DNA from 3 places in the Streptomyces sp. NBC_01520 genome. Region 2 is predicted to be linked to each of the others. Evidence: riboswitches for the same ligand, from Rfam matches in the RefSeq annotation. Region 2 holds a riboswitch; each other region holds the start of a gene.
The links. Region 2 has a riboswitch for S-adenosylmethionine ahead of OG524_RS09835 (aminotransferase class V-fold PLP-dependent enzyme). Riboswitches for the same ligand answer to the same signal wherever they lie in the genome.
Positions count from the first base shown of each region.

Region 1: linked by a shared signal. The riboswitch ahead of thrC (threonine synthase) and the one ahead of OG524_RS09835 (aminotransferase class V-fold PLP-dependent enzyme) in region 2 are both predicted to bind S-adenosylmethionine.
Region 3: linked by a shared signal. The riboswitch ahead of OG524_RS31875 (hypothetical protein) and the one ahead of OG524_RS09835 (aminotransferase class V-fold PLP-dependent enzyme) in region 2 are both predicted to bind S-adenosylmethionine.

Region 1 covers NZ_CP109404.1:4,520,697-4,531,058, reverse strand. Annotated here, with positions in the region: gene OG524_RS20570 (DinB family protein) at 1-288, opposite strand, end outside; gene groL (chaperonin GroEL) at 454-2,076, opposite strand; gene OG524_RS20560 (cold-shock protein) at 2,387-2,593, opposite strand; gene OG524_RS20555 (MoaD/ThiS family protein) at 3,074-3,349, opposite strand; gene thrC (threonine synthase) at 3,378-4,676, opposite strand; SAM riboswitch class I at 4,695-4,822, opposite strand; gene OG524_RS20545 (glucosyl-3-phosphoglycerate synthase) at 4,976-5,926, shown strand; gene OG524_RS20540 (trehalose-6-phosphate synthase) at 5,983-7,359, shown strand; gene otsB (trehalose-phosphatase) at 7,385-8,233, opposite strand; gene OG524_RS20530 (DUF3263 domain-containing protein) at 8,414-8,656, opposite strand; gene OG524_RS20525 (extracellular solute-binding protein) at 8,667-9,884, opposite strand; gene OG524_RS20520 (ROK family protein) at 10,129-10,362, shown strand, end outside.
Region 2 covers NZ_CP109404.1:2,161,316-2,171,677, reverse strand. Annotated here, with positions in the region: gene OG524_RS09870 (Ig-like domain-containing protein) at 1-1,015, shown strand, start outside; gene OG524_RS09865 (hypothetical protein) at 1,073-1,474, opposite strand; gene OG524_RS09860 (heme-copper oxidase subunit III) at 1,662-2,282, shown strand; gene OG524_RS09855 (c-type cytochrome) at 2,338-3,147, shown strand; gene OG524_RS09850 (Rieske 2Fe-2S domain-containing protein) at 3,144-4,196, shown strand; gene OG524_RS09845 (cytochrome bc complex cytochrome b subunit) at 4,193-5,818, shown strand; gene trpD (anthranilate phosphoribosyltransferase) at 5,943-7,007, shown strand; SAM riboswitch class IV at 7,133-7,250, shown strand; gene OG524_RS09835 (aminotransferase class V-fold PLP-dependent enzyme) at 7,423-8,799, shown strand; gene OG524_RS09830 (Lrp/AsnC family transcriptional regulator) at 8,890-9,171, opposite strand; gene OG524_RS09825 (rhomboid family intramembrane serine protease) at 9,168-9,920, opposite strand; gene OG524_RS09820 (hypothetical protein) at 10,090-10,332, shown strand.
Region 3 covers NZ_CP109404.1:7,059,051-7,069,412, reverse strand. Annotated here, with positions in the region: gene OG524_RS31900 (ABC transporter transmembrane domain-containing protein) at 1-1,190, shown strand, start outside; gene OG524_RS31895 (ABC transporter ATP-binding protein) at 1,187-3,007, shown strand; gene OG524_RS31890 (siderophore-interacting protein) at 3,013-3,906, shown strand; gene OG524_RS31885 (family 43 glycosylhydrolase) at 3,955-5,409, opposite strand; gene OG524_RS31880 (family 43 glycosylhydrolase) at 5,391-6,362, opposite strand; gene OG524_RS31875 (hypothetical protein) at 6,665-7,075, opposite strand; SAM riboswitch class IV at 7,127-7,237, opposite strand; gene OG524_RS31870 (cytochrome P450) at 7,443-8,669, opposite strand; gene OG524_RS31865 (cytochrome P450) at 8,666-9,949, opposite strand.

The DNA of each region.
Region 1 (10,362 bases), 2.4 Mb from region 2:
GGCGCTCGCGTCGTAGGCAGCCTGGAAGTCGATCCGGTCGGACCAGACCATCGGCGCCCCGTTGTCCTCGAACACGCGGCGGAACCAGGCCCGTTCCACCTCGGCCATGTGCCGCACCAGTGCGAGCAGCGAGAGCGTGGACGGGGGCATCGACCGCCGCCGCAGCTCGTCGTCGTCCAGCCCCTCGCACTTCATGGCCAGGGTGGCCCGGTGGTAGTCGAGGAAGGCCCGCAGAGTCTCACGCTCGCTGCCCGAAACCGGCGGGCCTGTCCGGGAGTCCGTGGTCACGGGCGTGCGCTCCTTCGGGAGGGGGACGGAGAGGGACCAGTATCCGGCACCCCCGCGATCACGCGGACAGGAACGACGCCGGCCCCCGGGACGAATCCCGGGGGCCGGCGTCGTACAGGTACTGCGGGGTGCAGCTGACGCTGCGTGGAGCTGCTGATCCGAGGATCAGAAGTCCATGTCACCGCCCGGCATGCCGCCCGGAGCAGCCGCGGAGGCCTTCTCCGGCTTGTCGGCGATGACGGCCTCGGTGGTGAGGAAGAGCGCGGCGATGGACGCGGCGTTCTGCAGGGCGGAGCGCGTGACCTTCGCCGGGTCGATGATGCCCTCGGCGATCATGTCGACGTACTCGCCGGTCGCGGCGTTGAGGCCGTGACCGATCGGCAGGTTGCGCACCTTCTCGACGATGACGCCACCCTCGAGACCACCGTTGACGGCGATCTGCTTGAGCGGAGCCTCCAGCGCGAGCTTCACGGCGTTGGCGCCCGTGGCCTCGTCACCGGTCAGGTCGAGCTTCTCGAAGACGGCCGAGGCCTGGAGCAGAGCCACGCCACCACCGGCGACGATGCCCTCCTCGACGGCGGCCTTGGCGTTGCGCACCGCGTCCTCGATGCGGTGCTTGCGCTCCTTGAGCTCCACCTCGGTGGCGGCGCCGGCCTTGATGACGGCCACGCCGCCGGCCAGCTTCGCGAGGCGCTCCTGGAGCTTCTCGCGGTCGTAGTCCGAGTCGGAGTTCTCGATCTCGGCACGGATCTGCTTGACACGACCCTGGACCTGGTCGCTGTCACCGCCACCGTCGACGATCGTCGTCTCGTCCTTGGTGATGACGACCTTGCGAGCGGTGCCGAGCAGGTCGACGCCGGCGTTCTCCAGCTTGAGACCGACCTCCTCGGAGATGACGGTGCCACCGGTGAGGATGGCGATGTCGCCGAGCATGGCCTTGCGGCGGTCACCGAAGCCCGGAGCCTTGACGGCGACGGACTTGAAGGTGCCACGGATCTTGTTGACGACCAGGGTCGACAGGGCCTCGCCCTCGACGTCCTCGGCGATGATCAGCAGGGGCTTGCCCGACTGCATGACCTTCTCCAGCAGCGGAAGGAGGTCCTTCACGTTGCTGACCTTGGAGTTGACGATGAGGATGTACGGGTCGTCGAAGGACGTCTCCATACGCTCCATGTCGGTCGCGAAGTACGCCGAGATGTAGCCCTTGTCGAAGCGCATACCCTCGGTGAGCTCAAGCTCCAGACCGAAGGTCTGGGACTCCTCGACGGTGATGACGCCTTCCTTGCCGACCTTGTCCATAGCCTCGGCGATCTTGGCGCCGATCTCGGTGTCAGCAGCGGAGATGGAGGCCGTCGAAGCGATCTGCTCCTTGGTCTCCACGTCCTTCGCCTGCTCCAGCAGAGCGGCGGAGACGGCCTCGACGGCCTTCTCGATGCCACGCTTCAGAGCCATCGGGTTCGCACCCGCGGCGACGTTGCGCAGGCCCTCGCGGACGAGTGCCTGGGCGAGAACGGTGGCAGTGGTCGTACCGTCGCCGGCGACGTCGTCCGTCTTCTTGGCGACCTCCTTGACCAGCTCCGCACCGATCTTCTCGTACGGGTCCTCGAGCTCGATCTCCTTGGCGATGGAAACACCATCGTTGGTGATCGTGGGCGCGCCCCACTTCTTCTCGAGGACGACGTTTCGGCCCTTGGGGCCGAGGGTGACCTTGACGGCGTCGGCGAGCTGGTTCATCCCGCGCTCGAGACCGCGCCGTGCCTCCTCGTCGAACGCGATGATCTTGGCCATGTGAAGTGGTCCTCCCGGACAGGGGTGGATTTCTCCGGACCGAGAGGCGCCCGCGACGGACGGCCAGCGTGCTCTGTGGTTCCTTGCCCCACGGAGCCTGCGGGCCTCACCGGCCCGGTCCAAGTTCTGTCACTCTCACCTGGAGAGTGCTAACGCCAATGATTAGCACTCGACCCCTGCGAGTGCAAGCGTCCCCCCCGTCCGTGGACAACCGGGAGGGGGCGCACGGACGCACGCAGGGCCCGTATCCCCTCATCGGGGGTACGGACCCTGCGTGCGTGAGTAGTGTCGTTGGCCGACCGTGCCGAGCTCAGCCGACGGCGAGCTTGACCATGTCCGCCTGCGGCCCCTTCTGGCCCTGCGAGATCTCGAATTCAACTCGCTGACCCTCTTCGAGGGTGCGGTACCCGTCCATCTGGATCGCGCTGTAGTGGACGAAAACATCCGCACCACCGTCGACCGCGATGAAGCCGTACCCCTTCTCCGCGTTGAACCACTTGACGGTGCCCTGAGCCATGCCTAACTCCCCTATTACTGGCCCTTGCACGAGCACCGCACTTCGCGGGCCCGGGTCAAACTCACCCTCCGACAGGAGAGGGTGGCGTGCGCCGGAACGCGTCGACCGCGGCCGAATGTATCTGCCCAACTGCCCTCTGCAACAGGTCAATCGGACGAGAATTCTGGGCAGGCCTGAACGCCCGGATATGGAGAACTCGTGATACTCCGGGGCAATTCGGGCCGGACAAAGGCGGCTTATGCCACAAGGAGTTCACGTACTTTGGCTGCTTCTTGTCGCGACCGGGCGCATTCTCATATGCGGGCGGCACGGGCAGCTGAGGGGACTTCCCCAACTGTACCGCGCTCAACCATGCAGAATTGCCCCCTCCGCTTCTCTCGCGGAGGGGGCAATGATGTTCAGGCAGTTGTGCGGCCGGGCGGGAGCGTCGGGCCCCGGGCGTCGCGAACGACGGTCAGCCTCCGGCACCGTGTCCGACGGTCAGCCTCCGGCGACGGCCGGGATGATCGAGATGCCGGCGCCGTCCGGGGTGGCCGCCTCCAGGCCGCCCTCGAAGCGCACGTCGTCGTCGTTGACGTACACGTTCACGAAGCGGCGCAGCTTGCCCTGGTCGTCCAGGACCCGGGCGGCGATGCCCGGGTGGTCCTTCTCCAGGGACTCGATGACCTCGGAGAGGACCGTGCCCTCTGCCGGGACCTCGGCCTGACCGCCCGTGTAGGTGCGGAGGATGGTGGGGATGCGGACCTTGACGCTCATGTGGGTGCCTTCCTTCGGTCTCGGGTGGTCAGTTGGCGGCGGCGAGGCCGGCGGCGCGGAACGCCTCCAGGCTGGGCCGGATCGTGGCCGCCACACCGGTCGTCGGGGCGACGGCGTCCAGCGTCTTCAGACCGTCACCGGTGTTCAGCACGACGGTCGTCAGCGTCGGGTCCAGCAGACCGGCCTCGATCAGCTTCTTCGTCACGCCGACCGTCACACCGCCGGCGGTCTCCGCGAAGATGCCCTCGGTGCGGGCCAGCAGCTTGATCGCGTCGACGACCTGCTCGTCGTTCACGTCCTCCACGGCACCGCCGGTGCGCCGGGCGATGTCCAGGACGTACGGGCCGTCGGCCGGGTTCCCGATGGCCAGGGACTTGGCGATCGTGTTCGGCTTCTGCGGCCGGACGACGTCGTGGCCCGCCTTGAAGGCGGTGGAGACCGGGGAGCAGCCCTCGGCCTGCGCGCCGAAGATCTTGTACGGCTTGTCCTCGACCAGGCCGAGCTTGATCAGCTCCTGGAGGCCCTTGTCGATCTTCGTGAGCTGCGATCCGGACGCGATCGGGATGACGAGCTGGTCGGGCAGCTGCCAGCCGAGCTGCTCACAGATCTCGTACGCCAGGGTCTTGGAGCCCTCGCCGTAGTACGGCCGCAGGTTGACGTTGACGAAGCCCCAGCCCTCGCCGAGCGGATCGCCGATGAGTTCCGAGCAGAAGCGGTTGACGTCGTCGTAATTGCCCTCGATACCGACCAGTTCACCGCCGTACACCGCGGCCATGACGACCTTGCCCTGCTCCAGGTCGTGCGGGATGAACACGCAGGAGCGGAAGCCGGCGCGGGCCGCGGCGGCGCCCACCGCACCGGCGAGGTTGCCGGTGGAGGAGCAGGACAGGGTGGTGAATCCGAAGGCGCGGGCGGCCTCGACGGCGATCGCGACGACGCGGTCCTTGAAGGAGTGCGTCGGGTTGCCGGAGTCGTCCTTGACGTACAGGCCGCCGGTGACGCCCAGCTCACGGGCGAGGTTGTCGGCCTTGACCAGCTTCGTGAAGCCGGGGTTGATGTTGGGCTTGTCCGCGACATCGGAGGGAACCGGCAGCAGCGGCGCATACCGCCAGATGTTGTCCGGGCCTTCGGCGATGCGCTTCTTCAGCTCTTCGGGGGAGCCGCTCGGCAGGTCGTACGCCACTTCGAGCGGCCCGAAACAGGACGCACAGGCGAAAATGGGACCGAGCTCGAAACGCTCGCCGCATTCGCGGCAGGAAAGCGCTACGGCGGGACCGAGGTCCACGGCGGAAGAATTGTTGTTCGTTGCAACTGTCTGCACGGCCATGATGGCGGAGGCCCTTTCTCCTCATCTTCCTCGCGACGTATTTCGCCACAAGACGGAATTGGCACCTTCCCCACCGTGACCTCGCGGTCGGCAGGAGGGTTGCCGGGACTTCAACGGGCCGTTCCCTCAGTCCCTCTGGATGAGCGCTATGGCACCGGACCATTGATCCGGGCGTTTATTCGCGGACCGACCCCGACATGCGAGGGCCATCCGCGTTGTTCAAGACTGTAACCGAAGCCCCGGGCGATGGAGATAGTCGTCCGAACCGCGAGATGGATCACATACAGGGAGTATCGACCGTGCTGGAAGAGGTGGAACGCTGGCTGACCAGGCGTTCCTGGTCAGCCGCCGACCGCCCGCTCGAACGGCTCACGGCCGCCCGGGCGAGGGATCCGCACCGTGCGAGCGTGAGTGTCGTGCTGCCCGCGCTGAACGAGGAGGCGACGGTCGGCTCGATCGTCACGGAGATCAGACGCGAGCTCATGGAGAAGGTCAGGCTCGTCGACGAGCTGGTCGTGATCGACTCCGGCTCCACCGACGCCACCGCCGAGGTCGCCCGGCGGGCGGGCGCCCGCGTCGTGCACCGGGACGCGATACTCCCCTCGCTGCCCGCCGTCCCCGGCAAGGGCGAAGTGCTGTGGCGGTCACTGCTGGTGACCAGCGGGGAGATCGTCTGCTTCATCGACGCGGACCTGCGCGACTTCTCGGCGGACTTCGTGTCCGGGATCGTCGGCCCGCTGCTGACCGACCCCGAGGTCGAGTTCGTCAAGGCCATGTACGACCGCCCGTTGGGAGACACCGCAGGCCAGGGCGGCCGGGTCACCGAGCTCGTGGCACGCCCGCTGCTCAATCTGCACTGGCCGCAGCTGGCCGGCTTCGTCCAGCCCCTCGGCGGCGAATACGCGGTACGCCGCTCCCTGCTCGAACGGCTGCCCTTCCCCGTCGGTTACGGAGTGGAACTGGGCCTGCTCGTCGACGCCCTGCACACGGTGGGCCTGGACGCACTGGCCCAGGTCGACGTCGGCGTACGCAAACACCGCCACCAGGACGGCCAGGCGCTCGGCAGGATGGCCGCGGCGATCTACCGCACCGCGCAGCTGCGGCTCTCCCGGGGGCATCTGGTGCGGCCCTCGATCACCCAGTTCGAGCGGGGCGCGAACGGCTTCGTACCGCGCACCCACGCGGTGGACACCGAGGAGAGGCCGCCGATGCGTGAGATCGCGGAGTACGCGTCCCGGCACGCGGCGTAGCAAGGCGGGTCCTGCTTCACGTTTGGCGGCTTCCCGAACGGGCTAGGTTCGGGTACATGGTCTCCGAGCACGCTGCCCAGGTCCTCGTCGCGTCCAACCGCGGCCCGGTGTCGTACACCCTGCGTGAGGACGGCACGCTCGACTCGAAACGCGGCGGGGGCGGTCTCGTATCCGGCCTCAGCGCCGTCGAGGACAAGCTGTGGGTGTGCGCCGCGCTGGGCGACGGCGACCGCGAGGCAGTCCGGCAGGGCGTCTGTGAGCCCGGTGTCCGGATGCTCGACATCGACGCCGGGGTCCACGCCGACGCGTACAACGGCATCGCGAACTCGGTGCTGTGGTTCGTCCACCACATGATCTACCAGACGCCGGTGGAGCCCGTGTTCGACGCGGAGTTCCGCCGGCAGTGGGCCTCCTTCGAGGCGTACAACCGGGCCTTCGCCGAGGCGCTCGCCGAGGAGGCGGGCGTCGGCGCGGCGGTCCTGGTGCAGGACTACCACCTCTCGCTGGTGCCCGGCATCCTCCGAGAGCTCCGGCCCGACCTGCGGATCGGACACTTCTCGCACACCCCGTGGGCGCCGGTGGACTACTTCCGGCTGCTGCCCGACGACATCGGCGAGCAGCTGCTGCGCGGCATCCTGGGTGCCGACCGGGCCGCGTTCCTGACCCGTCGCTGGGCGGACGCGTTCATCTCCTGCTGCACGGAGATCCTCGGCGGCACCGGCCACACCCGGATCGGGGTGCACGGGCTGGGCGCCGACGCGGACTTCCTGCGCCGCCGCGCCCACGAGGCGGACGTGGACGCGCGGATGGAGACGCTGCGGGAGCAGGTGGGCGCCGGGCGGAGGACGATCGTGCGGGTGGACCGCACGGAGCTCTCCAAGAACATCGTGCGCGGCCTGCACGCCTACCGGGCGCTGCTGGAGGAGCGTCCCGAGTGGCGCGAGCGGGTGGTGCACGTGGCGTTCGCCTACCCCTCCCGGCAGGACCTCGCGGTGTACCGCGACTACACGGCGGAGGTCCAGCGGGTCGCCGACGGGATCAACGAGCAGTACGGCACCCCGGACTGGACCCCGGTCCTGCTGCACGTCGACGACGACTTCGCGCGCTCGCTGGCGGCGTACCGGCTGGCGGACGTGGCGCTGGTCAACCCGATCCGCGACGGCATGAACCTGGTCGCCAAGGAGGTCCCCGTCGTCTCCGACGAGGGCTGCGCACTGGTCCTCTCCCGGGAGGCGGGGGCGTACGAGGAGCTGGGCGAGGACGCGATCGTGGTCAATCCGTACGACGTGTCGGCCACGGCGGCGGCCCTGCACGAGGCGCTGACGATGGACCGCGACGAGCGGGGCGCCCGGACGAAGCGCCTTGCCGCCGCTGCGACTTCGCTGCCGCCGCAGCGGTGGTTCCTGGACCAGCTCGACGCGCTGCGGGGCTAGGGGCGCGCCTCCCGCGCGCCGGGGGTTACGGCTGTCGCAGGTGCTGGGCGAGGGTGGCCAGCAGGTCCACCACCGCTGCGGGGCCCGGCAGCAACAGGTCGGCGCGCTCCGCGAGTTCGGGAACCTCGGTGCCGCTGCAGACCAGCAGGCCCGCGGTGCCGTTGGTGCGGAGCTTCTCCACCGCGGCGTACGCGGCGAGGTCACCCAGGTCGTCGCCCGCGTACAGGACGGACTCGGCACCGGTCTCCCGTACGTACTCCGCGAGCGCGACACCCTTGTCCATGCCCGGCGGGCGCAACTCCAGGACCAGGCGGCCCGGTTCGACGATCAGGCCGTGCCGGGCGGCGAGGTCTCCGAGCGGGCCGCGCAGGGCGTCGAAGGCGGCCTGCGGTGCGGACGCGCGGCGGGTGTGCACGGCGACCGCCCGCCCCTTCTCCTCGATCCAGGTGCCGCTGCCCGCCCCCGTCCCCTCCAGCACCGCGGGCAGCTCCGTCAGGGCGGCCGCGACACCGGGGTGCGGTTCGGGGGCGTGCACGGTGCCGGTGACGGCGTCCCAGCGTTCGGCGCCGTAGTGCCCGAGGACGACGAGGTGGTCCAGGCCCGGCACCCCGGCGAAGCCGCCGTAGCGGACCGCGACAGCGGCGGGGCGGCCGGTGACCACGGCGACGGAGGCGACCCGCGGTGCGAGCGCGGAGAGGGCCGGGACGGCGCCCGGGTGGGCGCGGGAGTCTTCCGGGTCGGGGACGATCTCGGCGAGCGTGCCGTCGAAGTCCAGCGCGACGACGGCCCGGTCGGGCCGGGCGAGCAGCGCGACGAGGCCTTCGCGGCCGGCCTGGGTGGACGGGATCGGGAGGGGGTGCTCCGGGTTACCCATGCGGGCGAGCGTATCCGGCGGGCCGGCGCCCCGCGCGGCTTCCGGCCGCCACGGTGGTGCGGAGCGGGCCCGTCCGGGGGCGAGGACAGCCCTGGATTCACGTACCGCAGGACCCCGGACACGCGCACCTCAGGATCTCCGGGGCGTCCGCCGTCCGCCCGGCGCGCGGCCGGTTCCGCCTCAGCGGCGGCCCCGCCTCGCGTCCCGGACCCGGCGGAGGCGGTTCACCGTCACCGGGTCCTCCTCCAGCGCGCGCCGGTCGTCGAGGAGGGCGTTGAGGAGCTGGTAGTAGCGGACCGGGGAGATGCCCAGCTGCTCCCGGATCGCCCGTTCCTTCGCGCCGGGGCCGGACCAGGAGCGCCGCTCGACGGCGAGTACCGCGCGTTCCTGGTCGGAGAGCGGGGCGGCGGGGTCGGCGGTCATATCAACCAACCTACTCCGCGTTCTCGGCCTGCCGCGCCCGCTCCGAGATCCCCCCGAGCACGCTCTCCGGGTTGCCGTTCGGCTCGACGGCGTCGCCGATCCTCTCCTTGATCGACTCGCTGGCCTGCGCCCAGGAGGTCTTGCCGAACGGGTACAGCGTGGAGTTCGGCAGCGCCGACAGGAACTCGTGCAGCGACTCGTACTTCCCGTCGGACTCCATCGCCAGGGACGCGCTGCCGGTGACCGGGAGCAGGTCGTACCGGTCGGCGAAGTCCATGACGTTGTCGTCCGTGTACGCGAAGTCGAGGAACCTGCCGATCTCCTCGCGGTGGCCGTTCTGCTTGAAGCCCATCATCCAGTCGGCCACGCCCATCGAGCCCTTGGTCGGCCCCTCGTGCCCGGGCAGCGGCACCATGCCGACGTCGATGCCCTTCTGCTCCGCTTCCTGCATCAGCGTCGGGTGGCCGTTGAGCATGCCCACATCGCCCTTGGTGAACGCGTCGAACGCCTTTGCCCGGTCGAGCTCGCCGGGGGCGACGGGCCCGGTGAGGCCCTTGCCCACGAGGTCGTTCTTCAGCCAGGTGAACGTCGCGACGTTGGCCGGGGAGTCGATGTCGTAGTTGCCGGTTTCGTCCGTGTAGCCGCCGCCCCCGCTGAGCATCCACATCAGGGTCTCGGCCTGGGACTCCTCGGGGCCGAGCGGCAGGGCGAAGGGGTACGTCACGCCACGCCGCTTCAGGGCGGCGGCGTCGCTCTGGATGTCGGCCCAGGTCTGCGGGGCGTCGATCCCCGCCTCGGAGAACAGTCCCTTGTTGTAGAAGAGCAGCCGGGTGCTGGCCACGAACGGCAGTCCGTAGAGGCTGCCGTCGACCTTGCCCGCGTCACTGAGCGAGGGCAGGAAGTTGGACTCGGTGCGGATCGCGAGCATGTCGTCGGAGGTGTAGAGCTTGCCCGCCTTGGCGTAGTCGGCGTACGCCCCGATCTGCGCGATGTCGGGGGCCTCGCCGGCCTTCACCATGGCCGCGACCTCGCGGTCGACGTCCTTCCAGGAGTAGACCTCGACATCGACCTCGATACCGGGGTTGGCCTTCTCGAACTTCCCGGCGACCTCGCCCCAGTACTTCTCGGAGCTGCTCGCCGCGTCGGTCCCGTAGTCGGCCGCGACCAGCTTCAGGGTGACGTCCCCCGAACCGCTCTCGCTCCCACAGCCCGACAACGTTGCCGTCATGCCGAGTGCGGCTATCGCCGCGGTCAGACCCACAAAGCGCCGCTGCACAGCCCTGTTCACCCCTACGTCAGTTCCTACCGGTCACGGTCCGTCGTTGACCGGTGATCCTGCCTCCCGACCCGCCGGAGGTCTACACCACCGCCGTATCGATTCGGCAATCTAGCAGGGTCGTTTTGTATGCATGCTCAACAAACCACGATAGTGGACTAGACCTTTTAGGGGTCGGCGGGCGAAACTGTCTTCCGTGAGACACGTCATCGCCCTCGATGTGGGCGGCACAGGAATGAAGGCCGCACTGGTCGGGGCCGACGGCACCCTGCTCCATGAGGCGCGCCGGGCCACCGGCAGGGAGCGCGGGCCCGAAGCCGTCGTGGAGACCGTCCTCGGCTTCGCCGCGGATCTCCAGGCCCACGGCAGGGAACGGTTCGGCGAAGGCGCGGTCGCCGCCGGGGTCGCCGTGCCCGGGATCATCGACGCG
Region 2 (10,362 bases):
CGACACGGAGGGCCGCCACCTGGCGGGCGAACTCGACGCCGACGGGAAGCGCTGGCACTCCACCGCCTCGCTCGCGGCCGGCACCCGGTACACCGTCAAGGTCTCCACGGAGGACGGCGACGGCGCCCCCGGCAGCCGTACGTACGCCTTCGGAACGACCTCCGCGAAGAAGTTCCTGAAGGTCGCCTTCGGTCCGCAGGCGGGCACCTACGGCGTCGGGCAGCCCGTCACGGCGGAACTCAGCGCTCCGGTCACCGACCGGGCGGCCAGGGCCACCGTGGAACGCGGGCTGCAGGTCCGGTCGACCCCCGCGGTCACGGGCTCCTGGTACTGGGTCGACGACAAGACCCTGCACTACCGGCCCAAGGAGTACTGGCCCGCCGACGCCACCATCGACGTCCGCAGCAACCTCAAGGGCATCAAGGTCACCAACGCCCTCTACGGGGCCGCCGCGAAGCCTCTGAAGCTCGCCACCGGCGACCGCATCGAGGCCATCACCGACGCCTCGGACCACTCCATGACGGTCCTGCGCAACGGAGAAGTGATCAACACCATTCCGGTGACCACCGGCAAGCCCGGCTTCTCCACCCGCAACGGCGTCAAGGTCGTGCTGGGCAAGGAGTACTACGTACGCATGCGCGGCGAGAGCATCGGCATCGCCGCCGGCTCGTCCGAGTCGTACGACCTCCCCGTCTACTACGCGACCCGCGTCACCTGGAGCGGCGAGTACGTCCACGCGGCCCCCTGGTCGACGGGCGCACAGGGCAACGCCAACGTCAGCCACGGCTGCACCGGCATGAGCACCGCCGACGCCGAGTGGTTCTTCGACACGGTGCGCGAGGGCGACATCGTCAAGGTCGTCGGCAGCGAGGGCGAGACGATGACACCGTTCGACAACGGCTTCGGCGACTGGAACCTGGCCTGGGACAGCTGGCAGAAGGGCAGCGCGCTGCGCAGCGGCACCCCCGACGCGGGCACCGACGTCCAGACGGCGCGACTGCGCCCCCAGGTCTGATCCGGCCGGGGAGTGCGCCGCGCCGGGCAGGGACCGTACGCGGGGTCCCCGGACCCGTCAGGCCCCGACGGACAGCCGGTGGCGCAGCAGGGAGGCCAGGGCGTCCGCGAAGCCGACCGGGTCGACCGGATGGGTCACCGCCGCGTCCGCGCGGCTCCAGGTGGCCAGCCAGGCGTCCTGCGGGCGTCCGATGAGCAGCAGCACCGGCGGGCAGTCGAAGATCTCGTCCTTGATCTGCCGGCAGACGCCCATACCGCCCGCGGGCGCCGTCTCGCCGTCCAGCACGCAGGCGTCCACACCGCCCCGGTCGAGCGCGCTCAGGACCGCGGGCAGCGTGGCGCACTCCAGGAACTCCACCTGGGGCACGTCCGCCGCGGGCCTGCGGCCGGCGGCCAGCTTCACCTGCTCACGGGTGTTGGCGTCGTCGCTGTAGACCAGGACCGTGGCGGTCGGCTGCATTGTTCCTCCGTGACATCTGTGTCTTCGGGGCTCTCGGGGCATGAACCGATGGGCGGATCGTACTCCGGCGGACAGCCTGTCAGCACCGGTAATGACAGCGTTTCGATGGGCCGTTCGGTGCGGACACACTCCACTGACACACCGAACAGCACCCCCGGGAGTGAGGGCGGGATAAGCGACCGACATAATGTCGGTCGTGGCGACAGCAACGACAGTAGAAACCGGGCACGCGCACCCGTCGGTCAATCGACCGAACCTCACCAGCGTCGGAACCATCATCTGGTTGAGTTCCGAGCTGATGTTCTTCGCGGCCCTCTTCGCGATGTACTTCACCCTGCGATCGGTGATGGGACCCGACCACTGGAAGGAGATGGCCGACCATCTGAACTTCCCGTTCTCGGCGACGAACACGACGATCCTGGTGCTTTCCTCTCTCACCTGCCAGCTCGGCGTCTTCGCCGCGGAGCGGGGCGATGTGAAGAAGCTCCGCACCTGGTTCATCATCACGTTCGTGATGGGTTCGATCTTCATCGGAGGCCAGGTCCTCGAGTACACCGAGCTGGTCAAGGACGCGGGTCTCTCCCTGTCCTCCGACCCGTACGGCTCGGTGTTCTACCTGACGACCGGCTTCCACGGTCTGCATGTGACAGGCGGTCTCATCGCCTTCCTGCTCGTTCTGGGCAGGACGTACGCGGCCTCGAGGTTCACCCACGAGCAGGCCACCGCGGCCATCGTCGTGTCCTATTACTGGCACTTCGTCGATGTCGTCTGGATCGGCCTGTTCGCCACGATCTACATGATCAAGTAACCGGGCTCGCACCCACCCACCATCGACGCAGAAGATCCTGACACCGGGGTAATCCGTGAAAAAGCTCTCCGCACGACGACGCCATCCGCTGGCGGCGGTCGTCGTACTACTCCTCGCGCTGGCGGCTACCGGGGGGCTGTACGCCGCGTTTGCGCCTGCGGGTAAGGCACAGGCCGACGAAACCGCCCAGTCCCTCGCGATCGACGAGGGCAAGAAGCTCTATTCCGTAGGCTGCGCCAGCTGCCACGGAGCCGGCGGTCAGGGAACCACCGACGGGCCGTCCCTCGTGGGCGTCGGCTCCGCCGCCGTCGACTTCCAGGTCGGTACCGGACGTATGCCGGCCCAGCAGCCGGGTGCCCAGGTACCGAAGAAGCCGGTCATCTACACCCAGGCCGAGATCGACCAGCTCGCGGCGTACGTCTCGTCGCTGGGTGCCGGTCCGATCACGCCGACCGAGAGCCAGGTCGACCCCGCGGGCGCCGACGTGGCCAAGGGCGGCGACCTGTTCCGCAACAACTGCGCGCAGTGCCACAACTTCACCGGTCAGGGCGGCGCCCTGACGGACGGGAAGTACGCCCCGGACCTCGAAGGCGTGAGCCCGAAGCACATCTACGAGGCCATGCAGACCGGCCCGCAGAGCATGCCGTCGTTCCCGGACAGCACCATGCCGGAGCAGCAGAAGAAAGACATCATCGCGTACGTCAAGACCGTCAACGGCAGTGAGTCCGAGACCCCCGGTGGGCTCTCGCTCGGTGGCCTCGGCCCCGTCAGTGAGGGTCTCTTCGGCTGGATCTTCGGCCTGGGCGGCCTGATCGCCATCGCCGTATGGGTCGCGGCCCACACCGCTAAGGCCAAGAAGTCATGAGTAGCCAACAGATTCCAGAAGAGAACCTGCCGGTAGAGCAGGGCACCGCGCACAGCGCGGTAGAGGGGGCGGCCGACCCGTTCGCCGACCCAGGGCTGCCGGCCCACAAGCCGCGCATCCAGGACATCGACGAACGGGCCGCGAGGCGCTCCGAGCGAGCCGTCGCCTTCATGTTCACGCTGTCCATGCTGGCGACGGTCGGCTTCATCGCCTGCTACGTCATCTTCCCGGTCGACAAGATCGTCTACATCTGGCCGTTCGGGCACGTGAGCGCGCTCAACTTCTCCCTGGGTCTGACCCTGGGCGTCGCGCTCTTCGCCATCGGCGCGGGCGCCGTCCACTGGGCGCGCACCCTGATGTCCGACGTGGAGGTCGCCGACGACCGGCACGCCATCGAGGCGACGCCCGAGGTCAAGGCCAAGGTCATGGCCGACTTCGCGGACGGTGCCAGGGAGTCCGCGATCGGGCGGCGGAAGCTGATCCGCAACACCATGTTCGGCGCGCTGGCCCTGGTGCCGCTCTCCGGCGTGGTGCTGCTGCGCGACCTCGGTCCGCTGCCGGAGAAGAAGCTCCGCGTGACCCTGTGGGCCAAGGGCAAGCAGCTCGTCAACATGAACACCATGGAGCCGCTGCGCCCCGAGGACATCGTCGTTGGTTCGCTGACCTTCGCCATGCCCGAGGGCCTGGAGGAGGACGCGCACGACTTCCAGACGCAGATCGCCAAGGCAGCCCTGATGATCATCCGCATCGAGCCGGACAACATCAAGGACAAGCGCGAGCGCGAGTGGGCCCACGAGGGAATCGTGGCCTTCTCCAAGATCTGCACCCACGTCGGCTGCCCGATCAGCCTGTACGAGCAGCAGACGCACCACGTGCTCTGCCCGTGCCACCAGTCCACCTTCGACCTCTCCGACGGCGCCCGCGTCATCTTCGGTCCGGCCGGTCACGCCCTTCCGCAGCTGCGGATCGGCGTGAACAGCGAGGGCAACCTCGAGGCGCTCGGCGACTTCGAAGAGCCCGTCGGTCCTGCCTTCTGGGAGCGCGGATGAGTACTACGACGGAAACACAGCGCAAGGCGCCCGCCGGTGAGCGGGTGGCCGACTGGGCGGACGGCCGGCTCGGCATCTACGGCCTGGCCAAGGCCAACATGCGCAAGATCTTCCCGGACCACTGGTCCTTCATGCTCGGTGAGATCTGCCTCTACAGCTTCATCATCATCATCCTCACGGGTGTGTACCTGACGCTGTTCTTCAACCCGAGCATGAACGAGGTCGTGTACCACGGCTCGTACGAGCCGATGCAGGGCATCCGGATGTCCGCGGCCTACGCCTCGACCCTGGACATCAGCTTCGACGTCCGCGGTGGCCTGCTGGTCCGGCAGATCCACCACTGGGCCGCGATCATCTTCCTCGCCGGCATGTTCGTACACATGTTCCGAGTGTTCTTCACCGGCGCGTACCGCAAGCCGCGCGAGATCAACTGGCTGTTCGGCTTCCTGCTCTTCGTGCTCGGCATGTTCACCGGGTTCACCGGCTACTCGCTCCCGGACGACCTGCTCTCCGGTACGGGTGTGCGCTTCACGCAGGGCGCGATCCTGTCGATGCCGATCGTCGGTACGTACATCTCGATGTTCCTGTTCGGCGGGGAGTTCCCCGGTACGGACATCATCTCGAGGTTCTACTCGATCCACATCCTGCTGCTGCCGGGCATCATGCTCGGGCTCGTGGTCGGCCACCTCATCCTGGTCTTCTTCCACAAGCACACGCAGTTCGCCGGACCGGGCAGGACGAACAAGAACGTCGTCGGCATGCCGCTGTTGCCGGTCTACATGGCCAAGGCCGGAGGCTTCTTCTTCCTGGTCTTCGGCTTCATCGCGATCCTCTCCGCGATCGCCACGATCAACCCGATCTGGGCGCTCGGCCCCTACCGTCCCGACCAGGTGTCCACGGGCGCCCAGCCGGACTGGTACATGGGATTCGCGGAAGGCTTCGTCCGCGTGATGCCCGGCTGGGAGATCAACCTCTGGGGCCACACGCTGGTCCTGGGCGTGCTGATCCCGCTGGTGCTGTTCGGCGTCGTCCTCGGCGCGCTCGCGATGTACCCGTTCATCGAGTCGTGGATCACCGGGGACAAGCGCGAACACCACATCCTGGACCGTCCGCGCAACGCTCCGACCCGTACCGGGCTGGGCGTCGCCTGGGTGACGATCTACTTCGTCATGCTGATCGGCGGCGGCAACGACATCTGGGCGACCCACTTCCACCTGTCGCTCAACGCGATCAGCTGGTTCGTACGAGTCGCCTTCTTCGTCGGACCGGTCCTGGCGTTCATCGTCACCAAGCGGATCTGCCTCGGCCTCCAGCGCCGCGACAAGGAGAAGGTGCTGCACGGACGCGAGTCCGGCACCATCAAGCGCCTGCCGCACGGTGAGTTCGTCGAGATCCACGAGCCGCTCGGTCCGGAGCAGCTGCACACGCTCACGGCGCACGAGCAGTACAAGCCGGTCGAGATCGGCCCCACGGTCGACAAGAACGGCGTCGAGCGCAAGCCGTCGTCCCTCCAGAAGCTGCGGGCCAAGCTCAGCAAGAGCTACTACGGCGACGAGAGCCAGATCGCCAAGCCCACCGCCGAGGAGTACAAGGAGATCACCAGCGGCCACGGCCACCACTGATCACCTCAGCTGATCGCCACAGCAGGAGCCCCGTCCATTCGATGGACGGGGCTCTTCGCCGTTCCCGGGGCTGGATAGGGTGGGGACCGATCCCCATATCGGCTGTGGACCCCAGGAGCGGACCATGAACATGGCGACCCCGGACGGCGGCGACAGCGCGGCGGCCCGTTCCTGGCCCGGCGTGCTCACCCCTCTCCTGCGCGGTGAGAACCTGACCGCCGAGGACACCGCGTGGGCCATGGACCGCATCATGAGCGGCGAGGCCACCGACGTGCAGATCGCCGGGTTCGCGGTCGCGCTGCGGGCCAAGGGTGAGACGGTCGACGAGGTCACCGGCCTCGTGAACGCCATGTACGCGCACGCCAGGACCATCCACGTGCCCGGTCGTACGGTCGACATCGTGGGCACCGGCGGCGACCTGGCCAAGACGGTCAACATCTCCACCATGTCGGCGATCGTCGTCGCGGGGACCGGCGCCAAGGTCGTCAAGCACGGCAACCGCGCCTCGTCGTCGGCGAGCGGTGCCTCCGACGTCCTGGAGAAGCTCGGCGTCAGTCTCGAACTGACACCGCAGCGGGTGGCCGAGGTCGCCGAGGAGGCGGGCATCACCTTCTGCTTCGCCGTGAAGTTCCACCCCGCCCTGCGCTACGCGGCCAAGGCCCGCAAGGAGCTCGGCACGCAGACCACCTTCAACATCCTCGGCCCGCTCACCAACCCGGCCCGGGTGCGTTCCCAGGCCATCGGGGTCGCCGACGTGAAGATGGCCCCCATCGTCGCGGGCGTGCTCGCCGACAAGGGCAACTCGGCGCTCGTCTTCCGGGGCGACGACGGTCTCGACGAGCTGACCACCACGGCGACCTCCCGGGTCTGGATCGTCCGGGACGGCACCGTGCGCGAGGAGGCGTTCGACCCGCGCGACGTCGGCCTGGAGCTGGTGCCGGTCGAGGCGCTGCGGGGCGCCGACGCCTCGTACAACGCGGACGTCGCCCGCCGGCTGCTGGACGGGGAGACCGGTCCGGTACGCGACGCGGTGCTGCTGAACTCGGCTGCCGCGCTGGTCGCCCTCGACCCGGGCGAGGGCACTCTGAACGAGCAGATCGCCGCGGGGATGCTGCGGGCCGCCGAGTCGATCGACTCGGGTGCGGCCAAGCGCGCACTGGAGCGCTGGGTGGCCGCGAGCAACGCGTAGGACCCCTCGTTCCGGCCGTGTCGCGCGTGTCGACGGCCCACGGGCGTGTGAGGTGAAGCAGGGCGCAGTCCGGATCGCGGACTGCGCCCTTGCGTGTACAGGCAGGTATGGCAAGATGCTGCGCAGGTCATGAGTGACAGCGACTACGGCCCCGGCCCGCTGTCCGGCAACCCTCCGTCCGTGGCGGGGTGCCCCGGGTGAAGACCGGGCCGCAGGCAGCGAGGTCTGCGGCAAGCGCGGGCCCCTCGGCATCTGTGGATGCCAACCCCCGGGGTCCTGGTCCCTAGGGAGCCTCTTGTGAGCAAGCGAATGCGATAGGGCTCAACGCCCTTCTCCGCACACCCTTTTCTTCTTTCCCCGCGCTGCCGCGTACTGCCGGCGCGAGGATTTCGCCTGCCTGTTACGGGAGTTCGCCATGTCTGTCTCCACTGCTGTCCTCGACCAGTCCCTTTGTGCCCCGCTGCCCGTTCTGGGGGCGGATGTCACTGTTCCGTTGGTTACGGGTGGCGACGTCACCTATGCCGCCCTCGACTACGCGGCGAGCTCCCCGGCCCTGCAGCGGGTGTGGGACGACGTGGCGGCCTACGCCCCGTACTACGGCAGCGTGCACCGCGGGGCCGGGTACCTGTCGCAGCTCTCCACCGACCTCTTCGAGAGCAGCCGCACGACGGTCGCGGACTTCCTCGGCTGCCGTCCCGGGGACCAGGTGGTCTTCACCCGCTCGACGACGGACTCCCTCAACCTGCTCGCCTCCGTGCTGCCCGCCGACTGCCAGGTCTTCGTCTTCGAGACCGAGCACCACGCCTCGCTGCTGCCCTGGCGCGACGCCCGGGTGACGTACCTCGACGCCCCGCGCACCCCCGCCGAGGCCGTCGCCACGCTGGAGCGGGCGCTGGCCGACCGTGACCCGCACGGCCCGGCGCTCATCTGCGTGACCGGTGCGTCCAACGTCACCGGTGAGCTGTGGCCGGTCAGGGAACTGGCCGCCGCGGCCCACGCCCACGGGGCGCGCATCGTGCTCGACGCGGCGCAGCTGGCGCCCCATCACCCGGTGGACATCGCGGAGCTGGACGTCGACTGGGTCGCCTTCTCCGGGCACAAGCTGTACGCGCCGTTCGGCTCGGGCGTCCTCGCGGGCCGCGCCGACTGGCTGCTGGACGCGGAACCGTACCTCGCCGGCGGCGGCGCGTCCCGCAAGGTCGCCCGGCGTACCGACGGGGGCGTGGACGTGGAGTGGCACACCACGGCGGCCCGGCACGAGGCGGGATCGCCCAACGTCATCGGCGTCTACTCCATCGCCGCCGCCTGCAAGGCCCTGACCGAGGCCGGGTTCGACCGGCTGGTCGCACGCGAGCAGCAGCTCGTCACCCGGGTCCGTGAAGGACTGGCGGAGGTGCCCGCCGTCAAGGTGCTCTCGCTGTTCGGCGACGACGCCCCGCGGGTCGGCGTCATCTCGTTCGTCGTCGAGGGCTGGAACAGCTCGCACTTCGCCGCCGCCCTGTCCGCGGAGTACGGCATCGGGGTGCGCGACGGACTGTTCTGCGCCCACCCGCTCGTCCGTACGCTGCTCGGCAGCGAGCCGCAGGACCCGGGCGAGTGCGGTGCGCCGGAGGCCGAGCCGGGGGAGAGGTCGCTCAACGCCATCCGGGTGAGCTTCGGGGCCGGTACGCCGGACGAGCACATCGAGCGGTTCCTGGGCGCGGTCCGGGAACTGGTCCGTACCGGTGCGCGGTGGACCTACCGCACCGAGGGCGGCCGCTGCGTCCCGGACCGGGGCGCAGCACAGATCTGACGGCTTCGGGTACGGCTTCGGCCGGGGACGGGAGCGGCACTCCCGTCCCCGGCCGAAGCCGTGGTGTCCTACGCGTCGAGTCCGTATGTCCTACGCGTCGAGGCCGATGGCGAAGGCCGCCTCGAGGTCGTGCTGCGAGTACGTACGGAAGGCGACGTGGGTGTCGGTGCCCTCGACGCCCGGGATCTTGCTGATGCGGCCGGGGATGACGTCGGCCAGATCGTCGTGCTTGGCCACCCGGACCATGGCGATCAGGTCGTACGTACCGGTGACCGAGAAGACTTCGCTGACGCTGTCCAGCGCGGCAATGGCCTCGGCGATCTCGGGAATCCGGTCCACGCTGGTCTTGATGAGCACGATCGCGGTGATCACGGCTTGCTTTCTCCCTCGGTGGCCGTGGCTGGAGCCTTCACCCTAACCCCACCCCGGAAGCGCCCCCAGGCGTAGAGGAACCCGGTGGCGAAGCCCGCCACATGGGCGAGGTAGGCCACGCCCGGGCCGCTGCCCGCGCCCTGCGCCGCCAGCCACTGCAGGACGAACCAGAACACGAGCACGATCCAGGCGGGGAAGCGCAGCGGCAGGAAGAAGAGGAACGGGAAGAGGCTGGTGACCCGGGCGCGGGGGAAGAGGCTGAGGAAGGCGCCGAGCACCGCCGAGATCGCCCCCGACGCGCCCACCAGGGTCTGGTCGGAACCCGAGTGCACGACCGCGTAGACCACCAGGGCGAAATAGCCGCAGCAGACGTAGAAGAAGGCGAACTCGGCGCGGCCCATGCGTTCCTCGGTCATGGCGCCGAACACGTACAGGAAGAGCATGTTGCCCAGCAGGTGCAGCCAGCTGCCGTGCACGAAGAGTGCGGTGAGCGGGGTGAGTGCCGCGTGGGCGGAGCCGTCCAGGAGTTCGCTGGGGATCACGCCCCACCGCTCGAAGTAGCCGGCCTGCGAGGCGAGCAGGGCGTCGGCGGAGCCGCGGACCGGGGCGAGGCCGGAGAGCGGGCTGAGGAGGAAGACGGCGAAGCACAGCGCCATGAGCCCGTAGGTGACCGGTGCGCCGCCCGGTGCGGTCGCCGCCCCGAGTTCCCTGGCCCGTGCCCGCCAGTCGACTTCCCGCCAATCGATCACGTACAGAGCTTGACGTACCGGGTGACAACGGGACGGACCGCCTCGCCGTGTCGATGGGTATGCGCTAGGCCGTAGGGTTACCCGAGGACATCCGCAGTTCGACGGCGCACCGCGAGATCGAAGACCTGGGCACCACGAGACTCGACGAACGACGAAAGAGGACGCAACGATGACGACGGTTCCCCTGCCTACGGACGGGACCCGCTGGCGCTGCACGCTCTGCGGCAATCTCACCCGGTTCGACGTGACGCGCTCCTCCAAGGTCGTGGAGTACGTACATCTCGACCTGGCCGGGGAGTCGAGTGTCGAGGAGCGCGAGGTGGTCAGTGAGACCATCGAGTCGGTCCGCTGTCGTTGGTGCAACGCGGTGGACCAGATCGAGCTGGTCGACAGGCCGGGTGCCGACTCCTGACGGGGCCGCGCGGACAGACACATTGGGGTG
Region 3 (10,362 bases), 4.9 Mb from region 2:
CGATCCTCACGGCGTCGACGGCGCTGCTCGTGATCTCCGTGCCCCTGGGTCTGGGCGTCATCGCCGGCACGGTCGTGGTGCTCGTCGTGATGCGCCGCGTCTCGATGCCCCTGGAGGCACGGGGACTCGCGGAGCAGGGTTCGGCGGCGCGGGCCGGCGAGGTGGCCACCGACATGATCACCGGGATCCGGGTGGTCATCGGCATGAACGCCCGCCCGGAGGCCGCCCGCCGCTACCGCGCCGCGAGTGAGGAGTCGAGGCGCGGCGCCGTGGCCGCCTCACGCTCGGTCCTGGCGTACGGCAACATCAGTCTGCTGCTGTCAGGTGTGTTCCTCGCCTTCCTGTCGACCGCGTCGGCCCACCTCGCCCTCGCCGGGAGCATCACCGTCGGCCAGCTCGTCACCGTCCTCGGACTCGCCCAGTTCCTCCAGGGCTCGCTCGCCCATGTCGGTACGTTCGCCTCCAACTGGATGCACAAGCGTGCCTCCGCCCGCCGGCTGGGTGATCTGCTGGACGAACCGCCGCTGATCGCCCCCGCCGCCCGGCCCGCCACCGGAGCGGCCGCGGCAGCCCACGCCCTGCGATGGTGTCCCCCCGAGCACGGCGAACCCCTCGATCTGCGGCCCGGCGAACTCCTCGGCGTCGTCCCCCGCCACCCCGGTCACGCGCGGGAGCTCAGCGACCGTCTCGGCTACCGCGTCCCGCTCCCCCGCGGTGAACTCCTGGTCGACGGTGTCGACGCCGTCGACCTCGGCCCGGATCCGGTGCGCGCCCGGATCGTGGCCCCGCCCCACCACGGTGCGGTGTTCTCCGGCACCCTGCGCTCCAACCTCGTGCCCGATGGGGGCGACAGCGACCCGGCCGTGCTCGGAGCCGCGATGCTCGACGACGTACTCGAACTGGTCGGGGGCGACCTGGCCCAGGTCGGCGAGCGCGGCCGCAGGCTCTCCGGCGGACAGCGCCAGCGTCTGCTGCTCGCGCGTGCGCTGCACACCGACGCCGACGTCGTCGTCCTCGACGAACCCACCACCGCGGTCGACCCGGTGACCGAGCAACGCATCGCCCAGGGGCTGCGCGGCCTGCCTGCCACGACGCTCCTGATCACCACCAGCCGGATCCTGCTCGCCGCCTGCGACCGGGTCGTCGACCTCGGCGGCGCCCACCCCGAACCGAACGGAACCACCAGGTGACCCCCGCGCACGGCACCCTGCCCATCGCCGGCACCCGCCGCACCCGTGCGGAGCTCGTCCGCCGGCTCGGCGCGCACCGCGGCCGTCTCACCGTTTCGCTGCTCACCCTGCTCGCCGGTACGGCCGTCACCCTCACCACTCCCCTGGTCCTCGGCGGCATCGTGGACGCCGTCGGGGACGGGGACGATGCCGGACGGGGCCGTATCACCGTGCTCGGCGTCGTCCTGGTGCTCGTCGCCGTCGCCGGAGCCGCGCTCGCCCATGCCGGCGGCCGGATGCTCGTCGTCCTCGTCCAGGGCGTTCTCGCCACCCTGCGCGAGGACGTGTTCGAGACCGCGGTCCACCTTCCCGCGAGGACCTTGGAGTCGTCGGACAGTTCGGATGTCGTCTCCCGGGTGACCCGCGACGTCGAGGCGATCTCCGAAGCGGCCTCCGACGTCCTCCCCGATGTCACCAACGCGAGTTTCACGATCGGCCTGAGCCTGGTGGGCCTCGCGGTCCTGGACATCCGCCTGGCACTCGCCGGCCTGGTCTGCCTGCCCGTACACGTGGTCGCCACCCGGCAGTTCCTCGCCCGCTCGCACGTCGTGTACGGGGACGTCCGTCGGCTGGAGTCCGCCCGCGGCCAGTCCGTCATCGAGGCGGTGCACGGCGCGGAGACGATCCGTGCGTACCGGGCCCAGGACCAGCACCTCGGCGAACTGGCCGCGCACAGCGAACTTGCCGTCGCACGGCAGCGCGACGGTGTACGGCTGCGCAACCGGTTCACCGGCCTGCTCAACGCGGCGGAGTTCCTCGGCCTCGCCGCCGTGCTCGTCACGGGCTTCGTACTCCTGGGCTCCGGAGCCGTCTCCGTGGGCGCCGCCACGGCCGCGGCCCTCTACTTCCACCGCCTCTTCGGGCCTGTCGGGGCACTCCTGGGGAGCCTGGACGACATCCAGCGGGCGACGGCGGGGCTGTCACGGCTCGTCGGCGTCACGGACCTGGGGCGCGACGGTGGCAGCGCAGGCGAAGCTCGGACCGCCGCGGTGGACACGCCCGGCCGTCCGGCGGTGGACACGCCCGGCCGTCCGGCGCTCGACGTGAAGGGCGTCTCGTTCTCGTACGACGGCACACGCCACGCCCTGCGCGACGTCTCGTTCCACGTACCCGCGGGTTCGAGCCTCGCGCTCGTCGGCGCCAGTGGCTCGGGCAAGAGCACTCTGGCCCATCTGATCGCGGGTCCGGGCGAACCGGACCGCGGTCAGATCACGACCGGCGAGGCGGAGGCCGCCCCGGCCCCGTCCCGGTATCTGGTGACCCAGGAGACGCATCTGTTCGGCGGCACGCTGGCGGACAACCTGAGGATCGTCCGGCCCACCGCCACCGACGACGAACTCCGCCTGGCCCTGCGCGAGACCGGAGCCGACTGGGCGCTGGAGCCCGGGGCGGGGCTCGACACCGTCCTCGGCGACGGCGGCACCGTCCTCGACGAGGGGTCGCTCCAGCACCTCGCGCTGGCCCGCGCGCTGATCGCCGGCCCGGACGTCGTCGTCCTCGACGAGGCCACCGCGCAGTGCGGCCCGCAGACCCGCACGCTGCTGCGGACGGCTCTCGAACGCGTCACCCGTGGACGCATCAGCGTGATCGTGGCGCACCGCCTGGAACAGGCGCGCGACGCGGACCGCATCCTCATCCTGCGGCGCGGCGAGGTCGCCGAGCAGGGCACACACGGCGAACTGCTGGCCTCCGCCGGCGAGTACGCCGCCCTCTGGCACGCCTACACCGGCACCATCCCCCATCCGAACCCGCACACGAACTCGCACACGAAGGAGTAGCACCCATGACCATTCACCGCGCCGTGGTGGCCCGCGTCCGGCAGCTCACCACGACCATGGCCCGCATCACGTTCCGCGGCGAGGGCCTCGCCGCGTTCACCTCCACGGGTGTCGGCGACGAGTACGTCCGGCTGTTCTTCCCCCACGGCCCCGACCGCACCGACGTCTCCCTGCCCGACGCCACGGAGAACGGCGGCTGGCAGACCCCTGAGGGGCGGCCCGAGGCCCCCGTACGCACGTACACGATCCGGGCCGCCCGCCCGGAGAGCGGCGAGATCGACATCGACTTCGTGCTGCACGGCCACGGGACGGCATCCGGCTGGGCCGCCGCCGCCCGCCCGGGCGACGTGATCGGCCTCAACTCCCCCACCGGCCTCTACAACCCCCCGGCCGGCCTCGCCTGGCAGGTCCTGATCTCCGACCTGAGCGGGCTGCCCGCCGTCGGACGCCTCATCGAGAACACCCCGGCCGGCGTCACGACCCGGGCCGTCCTGGAGGTTCCCGACGAGCAGGGTGTCCAGCCGCTCCCGGACCGGCCCGGCGTCCGGGCGACGTGGACCTATGGCGGCAACGGTCACGGCCCCAGCCGCCTGGCCGAACTGGTGAGCGCCGCGATCCCGCCCGGCACCGACCTGACCGACGGCTATGTGTGGGTGGCCGGCCAGACGGACGCCCTGCGTGCCGTACGCCGCTACCTGCGCAAGGAACTGAAGCTGCCCGCCGACCGGTTCAAGGTCGTCGGGTACTGGATGCCGGACGGCGACTCCTGGACCGAACGTTACGAGGCACTGCCCGCCGCCGTGCGGGCCGAGCTGGACAGCATGTGGGACAACCCGGCCGACGAGCCCGAGGACCTCACCATCCGGTACGAGGACCGTCTCAGCACGCTCGGCCTGTGAGCTGTTCCGGCGAGTGGCCCGGGCCTTCGGGGCCCGGGCCCTCGGGCGTCACGCCGCCGGGGTGAGTTTCCACTGCTGGCAGGTGTTGTTCAGCCAGGTCCACTGCCGTACGTCGGTGCCGTCGGCGGCCGAGCAGTCCGCCACGTCGGCGACCTTCCCGGTGGCCTGGTTGACGATGCGTACCCAGCCGCCGGTGTCGGTGGTGACGAAGCGGAAGCGCTGGCAGGTGTTGTCGAGCCACGACCACTGACGGAGGTCGGCGCCGTCGGCCGTCGAGCAGTCCGCCGTGTCGAGTACCTTGCCCGTCGCGACGTTCACCAGCCTGCTCGTGTCGTCGCCCCGGTCCTCGATCCGCCACCGTTGTTTCGTGCTGCCGTCGCACGTCCACTGCTGGACGTTCGCCCCGTCGGCGGTCGACGCGCCGTTCACGTCGAGGCACTTCCCGGTGGCCCGGCTGACCACCGTGTACGCGGTCGGTGTGGACGCCGTCTCGCCGGAGGGGCCGGCCAGTGTCGTACCGAGGGCGACGGGTGTGCCGAGATCCGGGGTGCCGTCGCTGTTCCAGCCGAACTTCTGCGCCCGCGCCGTACGTCCGTTGTCGCAGCCGTCGGACGCCGAGTCGTTGGCGTGGTAGACGATCCAGCTCTCCGTGCCGTCGGGCGAGGTGAAGAAGCCGTTGTGGCCCGGCCCGTAGACCCCGGCGGCGTTGTTCCGCTGGAAGACCGGGGTGGACTTCTTCGTCCAGGAGGACGCGGAGAGCGGGTTCGAGCCGGTCAGGGTGAGCTGCCCCAGCTTGTAGTCGGGGGTCCAGCAGCCGCTGGCGGAGTAGACGATGAAGGTCTTCCCGCCCCGCTGGAGCACCTCGGCCCCCTCGTTGACCGTGCCGCCCGACTTCTCCCAGTCGTAGGTGGGCGTCGAGATCGTCGAGAACGAACCGCTGAGCGTGTACGGGTTCGACATCGGCGCGATCACCAGGTTCTGCGTACCGCCGCCGCTCGCGCTGCCCAGCAGGTACATCGAGCCGTTGACGGTGAGCACGCTCGGGTCCAGCATCCAGGTGCTGCCCAGCTGGTTGCGGTACGTGTAGGGCCCCATCGGGTCGGAACCAGCGCTCTGCAGCACGTGCACCCGTTGTGTGGGGTTGTAGTCGGCGATGTTCTGCCCCGCGACGAAGTACAGGTACCAGCGGCCGCCCGAGTAGTGCAGTTCGGGCGCCCAGATGTTGCAGCAGCGGGAGGCGGCGTCGCCCTGCCACACCTGCACGCTCGGCGCGGTCGCGAGCCCGGCCAGTGTGGGGGACTTGCGCATGGTGATGACGTCGGTCCAACTCGTCGACACCAGGTAGTAGTTGCCGTCGTGGTAGGAGATCCAGGGATCGGCGCCCTTCTGCGCCTTGACCGGATTCGTGTACGGACGGCCCTCGGCCGCCGACGCCGATGTCGACTGCCCGAGGGCGAGGGCGAGCAGGAGGGCGCTCAGCAGGGTCAGTAGGCGACGGGCCATCCGCTGCTCCAGTTCAGTAGGTTGACGCCGAGCTTCGGGGTGCCGTTGTCCTGGCCGTCGTAGTAGTGGTAGACGAGCAGGTCACCGTCGGAGTCCGCCAGGATCGACTGGCCGCCGGGGCCGATGTACCGGCCGTGCGACTCCATGACGGGGGTGCCGCCGTTGCTGAGCATGCCGACGCCGTTGCGGTCCTTGTAGGGCCCGGTGACGCTCGTCGCCCTGCCCACCTTGATCTTGTACGTGGAGCTGGTGCCGGCGCAGCAGGTGTCGTACGAGGCGAAGAGGTAGTAGTAGCCGTTGCGCTTCACGATCGAGGGCGCCTCGACGGCCTTGGTCCCGGTGGGGCGGGAGGCGAGGGAGCGGCGCGCGGTGTCCCCGGCGTACTGCTTGCCGGTCGACGGGTCGACGCGGATCATCTTGATCCCGGTCCACCAGGAGCCGAAGGACAGCCACCACTTGCCGTCGTCGTCCACGAAGAGGTTGGGGTCGATGGCGTTGAAGTCGCTCGACGAGTTCGAGGTGTAGACGATGCCGTAGTCGCTCCAGCTGCCCGCCAGGCCGGTGGTGGAGCCGGCGAGCCCGATGGCCGAGGTGTTGGAGCCGAAGGACGAGACGGCGTAGTACATCAGGTACTTGCCGCCCCGGTAGGAGATGTCGGGGGCCCAGGGGTCCGAGGCGGAGGAGTAGTTCTTCCACCAGCTCGGCTTCGTGGTGAAGGCGTTGCCGGACCGGCCGAAGGCGGTGCGGTCGGTGGAGGTGCGGAGCTGGAGGCCTTCTCCGGTGGAGTAGAGCAGGTACTGGCCGGACGAGCTCCGGATCATGGACGGGTCGTGGACGACGATGTCGCCGTTGACGGCACCGGGGTTGGGGTACGCGGAGGCGCTGCCGGGCACGAGGGCCATCAGCAGCGCGGCGGGGAGAACAGCGAGGGTCCTTCTCAGGGTGCAGCTCATGAGGAGATCTCCTCCTTCGGTCGTGGGGTGGGGAGCGGGGCGGTACGGGCGGGCGGGCACCGGTTGGTCGCCGCCGCCGGCGAATCGGTTGCCGTGTCCATGCCATCCCCATGTGTTCGATATACCGAATGACGCTCGGCACTTCGGACGGGACCGTAGAATCGAACGCGTCTTGCGTCAACGGATCGCGCAGGGATTCGCCGGATACCGGTGTCACGTCCGACATCACGAACAGCGGTGACTCCAGGCGCGGTTGACCGGTCGGGCGCGACGGGAGCGTCGCGTCCGACCGATCACGCCCGCTAGAGCCCGTAGGTGAAGTCCCCGCGGGCGGTGCGCTGCGGGCCGGGCGCCGTGGTCGCGCACAGTGCGCCGCCCTCGGTGCCGACGTTCACCAGCCCGGTGGCTTCGCCGTCGAGGCCCACGAACCGCAGCGCGTGCCAGCGCGGCAGCCAGAAGACCCTGCCCCGGTGACGGGCGAGCAACTCCCGTAGATCGGCGGGGGCGTGCATCCAGACCTCGGGCAGATCGCCCGCGTGGTCGAAGGCGGCGCGCAGTGCGAGCCAGCCGTCGTCCCGCACGTCGCTGGAGGTCAGCAGCAGCTCGACGGCCTGGCCGGGCTCCTGCGCGCACTTCTTGGCGTGGATCCAGTGCACGTGGTGGCCGGGGGCGTACCGCGTGCAGCCGTCGTGGTGAATGAAGTGGGGGAGCATGGGCCGTCGCCCGCCTTCCGGGGTCGTGGACCCCGGGGGCCCGTCCCCGGTGGTCCGCTGTTCCCCGCGCGGTGCCGCGCGGAGCGGGTCGTCACCCGGAGCACCCGCAGCGGAGCGGGGTGCCGTCCAGCGAGCCGGGGCTTACCACTGGAACTCATGACCCACGGAAAGCGTAACAGGAGCCGAGAGGCCGTCAGGATGCCCGCACCGCCCCGGCGCACGCCCCGTCCTGGCCCGGCGCACGCCCCCTGCGTGCCCCGCACACCCCGGCGCACGCACCACCCGTTCCGCCCCCGCACGCTCCCCGGCCCGGGCGCCCTCGTCCCGGACGGCACCCGCACGTTCCCGGCCCCGACAGCCCGCGACCTCAGCCGTGCAGCAGCACGGGAAACGCCTCCATGTCGTTCTGCGTCATCACGGGCAGCTTGCGGATCTCCTCGTCCGGTACGGCGAGTTTCAGCTCCGGGAAGCGGCCGAACAGCGCGGGCAGTGCGATGCCCGCCTCCACCCGGGACAGGGCGGCGCCGGGGCAGATGTGCGGCCCGTGACCGAACGTCATGTGCCGGATGGGCGTCGGGCGGGTGATGTCGAAGGCGTCGGCGTCCTCGCCGTGCTGCGCGGTATCGCGCCCGATGGCCCGGTAGGAGATCACCACGCCCTCCCCCTTGGCTATCACCTGCTCACCGACCTGGATGTCCTCCGTGGCGAACCGCATCAGCAGATGCGTGGTGGGGGTGTCCCAGCGCAGCGTCTCCTCGACCACCGTGTCCCAGGGGATCTCCCCGTCCAGTACCTTCCGCAGCTGGTCGGGGTGGGCGAGCAGCGCCCGTACGGCGTTGAGTATGAGCCCGATCGTGGTCTCGTGCCCGGCCGCCACCATGGCCTTGAGGTTGCCGACGACCTCCTCCTCGGTGAGCGGTTCGCCGCCCTCCTCCGCGAGGATCAACGCACTGGTGAGGTCGTCGGTGGTGCGGGCCTTCTTCTCCCGTACGAGCTCCGCGTAGAAGACGTCCAGTTCCGCGATGAGCGCCATGCGCTCCTCCTGCGGGGTGAGCATGGAGAAGAACGCCTTGTAGCGCTTCGTCAGCATCGGGTGCTGTGCCTCGTCCACCCCCATCAGCAGGCCCACCACCCGCATCGGCAGCGGCTGCGCGAACACCGTCTTGAGGTCGACGACGCCGTCCTTGCCCTGCTCGGCGAGTGCGTCCAGCAGCTCCTCGGTGAACTTCTCGATGGCCGGGCGGATCGCCTCCAGCCTGCGCGGGGTGAGCGCCTGGGAGGTCTTCGTCCGCAGCCGGCGGTGCTCCTCGCCGTCCACGGTGAACATGGAGCGCCCCGCGTCGATCATGCCGATCAGTGGCCAGGCGTGCGTGACCTCGCCGCTCTGCCACAGCCCCCACGCATCCAGGTCCTTCACCAGCCGTGTGTCGACGAGGAGTTGACGTGCCTCCGCGTGCCGGGTGACGGTCCAGGCGGGCACCCCGAGGAGTTCGATGCGGGCCAGCGGGGCGCCGCCCCTGGTCAGCTGCTCGGTCTCACCGTCGAGGTCCTGGACCAGCGGGTCGACGACCACGGTCGCGTGCGGGCAGTTCACAGCAGGTCTCCTGTCGTGCGTACGGGAGCGAACCGGACGGGCAGCGCGTTCATCCCGCGCAGGAAGGCGGAGGGCCGCCGCACGAGTTCCTGGGGCGGTACGGCGAGCTGGAGGTCGGGCAGCCGGTCGAGGATGACCTCGATCCCGGTGCGGGCGATGGTCTCGGCGATCACCTGCGCGGGGAAGGGGCAGCGGTACTCGCCGTGGCTGAAGGCGAGGTGCGCCGCGTTGCTGCCGTGCGCCGCGGCGCCGGGGCCCAGCTCCTGGCGTATCAGGGGGTCGGTGTTGGCCGCGCCCAGACCCAGCAGGAGCATGTCCCCGGCCTTGATCGTCCGGCCGCCGAGCTGTGTGTCACGGACCGCCCAGCGGCCGGCCAGGATCTGGGTGGGGCTCTCCTCCCACAGGACCTCGTTCATCGCGTCGCCGATGCTGCGCCGGCCGCCGGCGAGCGAGTCGGCGAACTGGTCCTCGGTGAGCATCAGACGCAGCGAGTTGCCGATCCAGTCGGCGGTGGTGAGGTGGCCCGCCGCCGTGATCGCCATCAGGTCGAGCGCGTACTCCTCGTCCGTGAAGGGCGCGGGATCCGCGAGCATCCGCGAGGTGACGTCGTCCCCGGGCTCGGCCCGCTTGGCCGCCACGAGCCGCCGCATGTGCTCGCCGAACCGCCCGTACGCCTCCTGCGCCCCGGGTCCTCCGTCGGCCAGGTCCTTCAGGACCCGGGCGATGTCCGCGCCCTCCGCGTCGGGGAAGCCGACGAGCCGGGCGAGGACGAGCACGGGCAGCGGTTCGGCGAATTCGGCGACGAGGTCGGCCGTACCCCGGCCGCACATGTCGTCGACGAGCCGGTCGGCGAGCTGCTCGCAGTGCTCCCGGATCTCGAACGGGTCCGCGCCCTCCAGCGCGGGCACCACCATCTCGGAGTGCCGCCGGTGCTCGGCGCCCGCGGTGAAGTAGATGGACGGCATGGGCCGCCCCACCATGGGGAGCAGCGGCCAGTCCTCGGGGATGTGCTCCCACTGGTTCCACAGCCCGACGTCCCGCGGGAACAGCTCACCGTCACTGGTGACCTGATGGAGCTCCCGGTAGCCGACGACCAGCCAGGCCGGAAAGCCGCCGGGGAGCTCGACGGGGACCACGGGCCCGTACGCGTGGCGCATCGTCCGGTACAGACCCTGCGGGTCGGTGTGGAAGTCCGGTCCGCCGAGCGGTACGGGAGCGGTGGCGGCGTGCGCGGGGCAGCTGCCGGACGCGGGCGCGGTGGATAAGAAGGGGCTCGTCATCGTGCGGACTCCTGGCAGACGGCTTCGCGCGTTGCGGCCATACGATCAACGCGCGACCACTATAAGGAGGTTCAGTGAAGCATTGGGTTACTGTCGCGCCCATTTCCCGACTGTTCACGATCACATAGCTATGGCGTGGATCACGGGAACCCCGCGTCCGGTCCGGGGAGACAGCTGGTGCGAGGTGCGACGGACAGGACGATCGTGAGCGCATGCGTGAACGGATCAGGGCGGGCGACCGCGAGGCGCTCGCCGCGCTCTACGAGGAGTACGCGCGTTCGGCCGCCGGGCTGTCGGACGGCGCGGGTTCCGGCGGTTCGGGGGGTTCGTGCGGTGCGGGTGACACGCTCGCCGTCGTCACCGACGCCGAGGGCGTGGCCGATTCGGTGGCGGCGGAACTCCGGGCCTCCGAC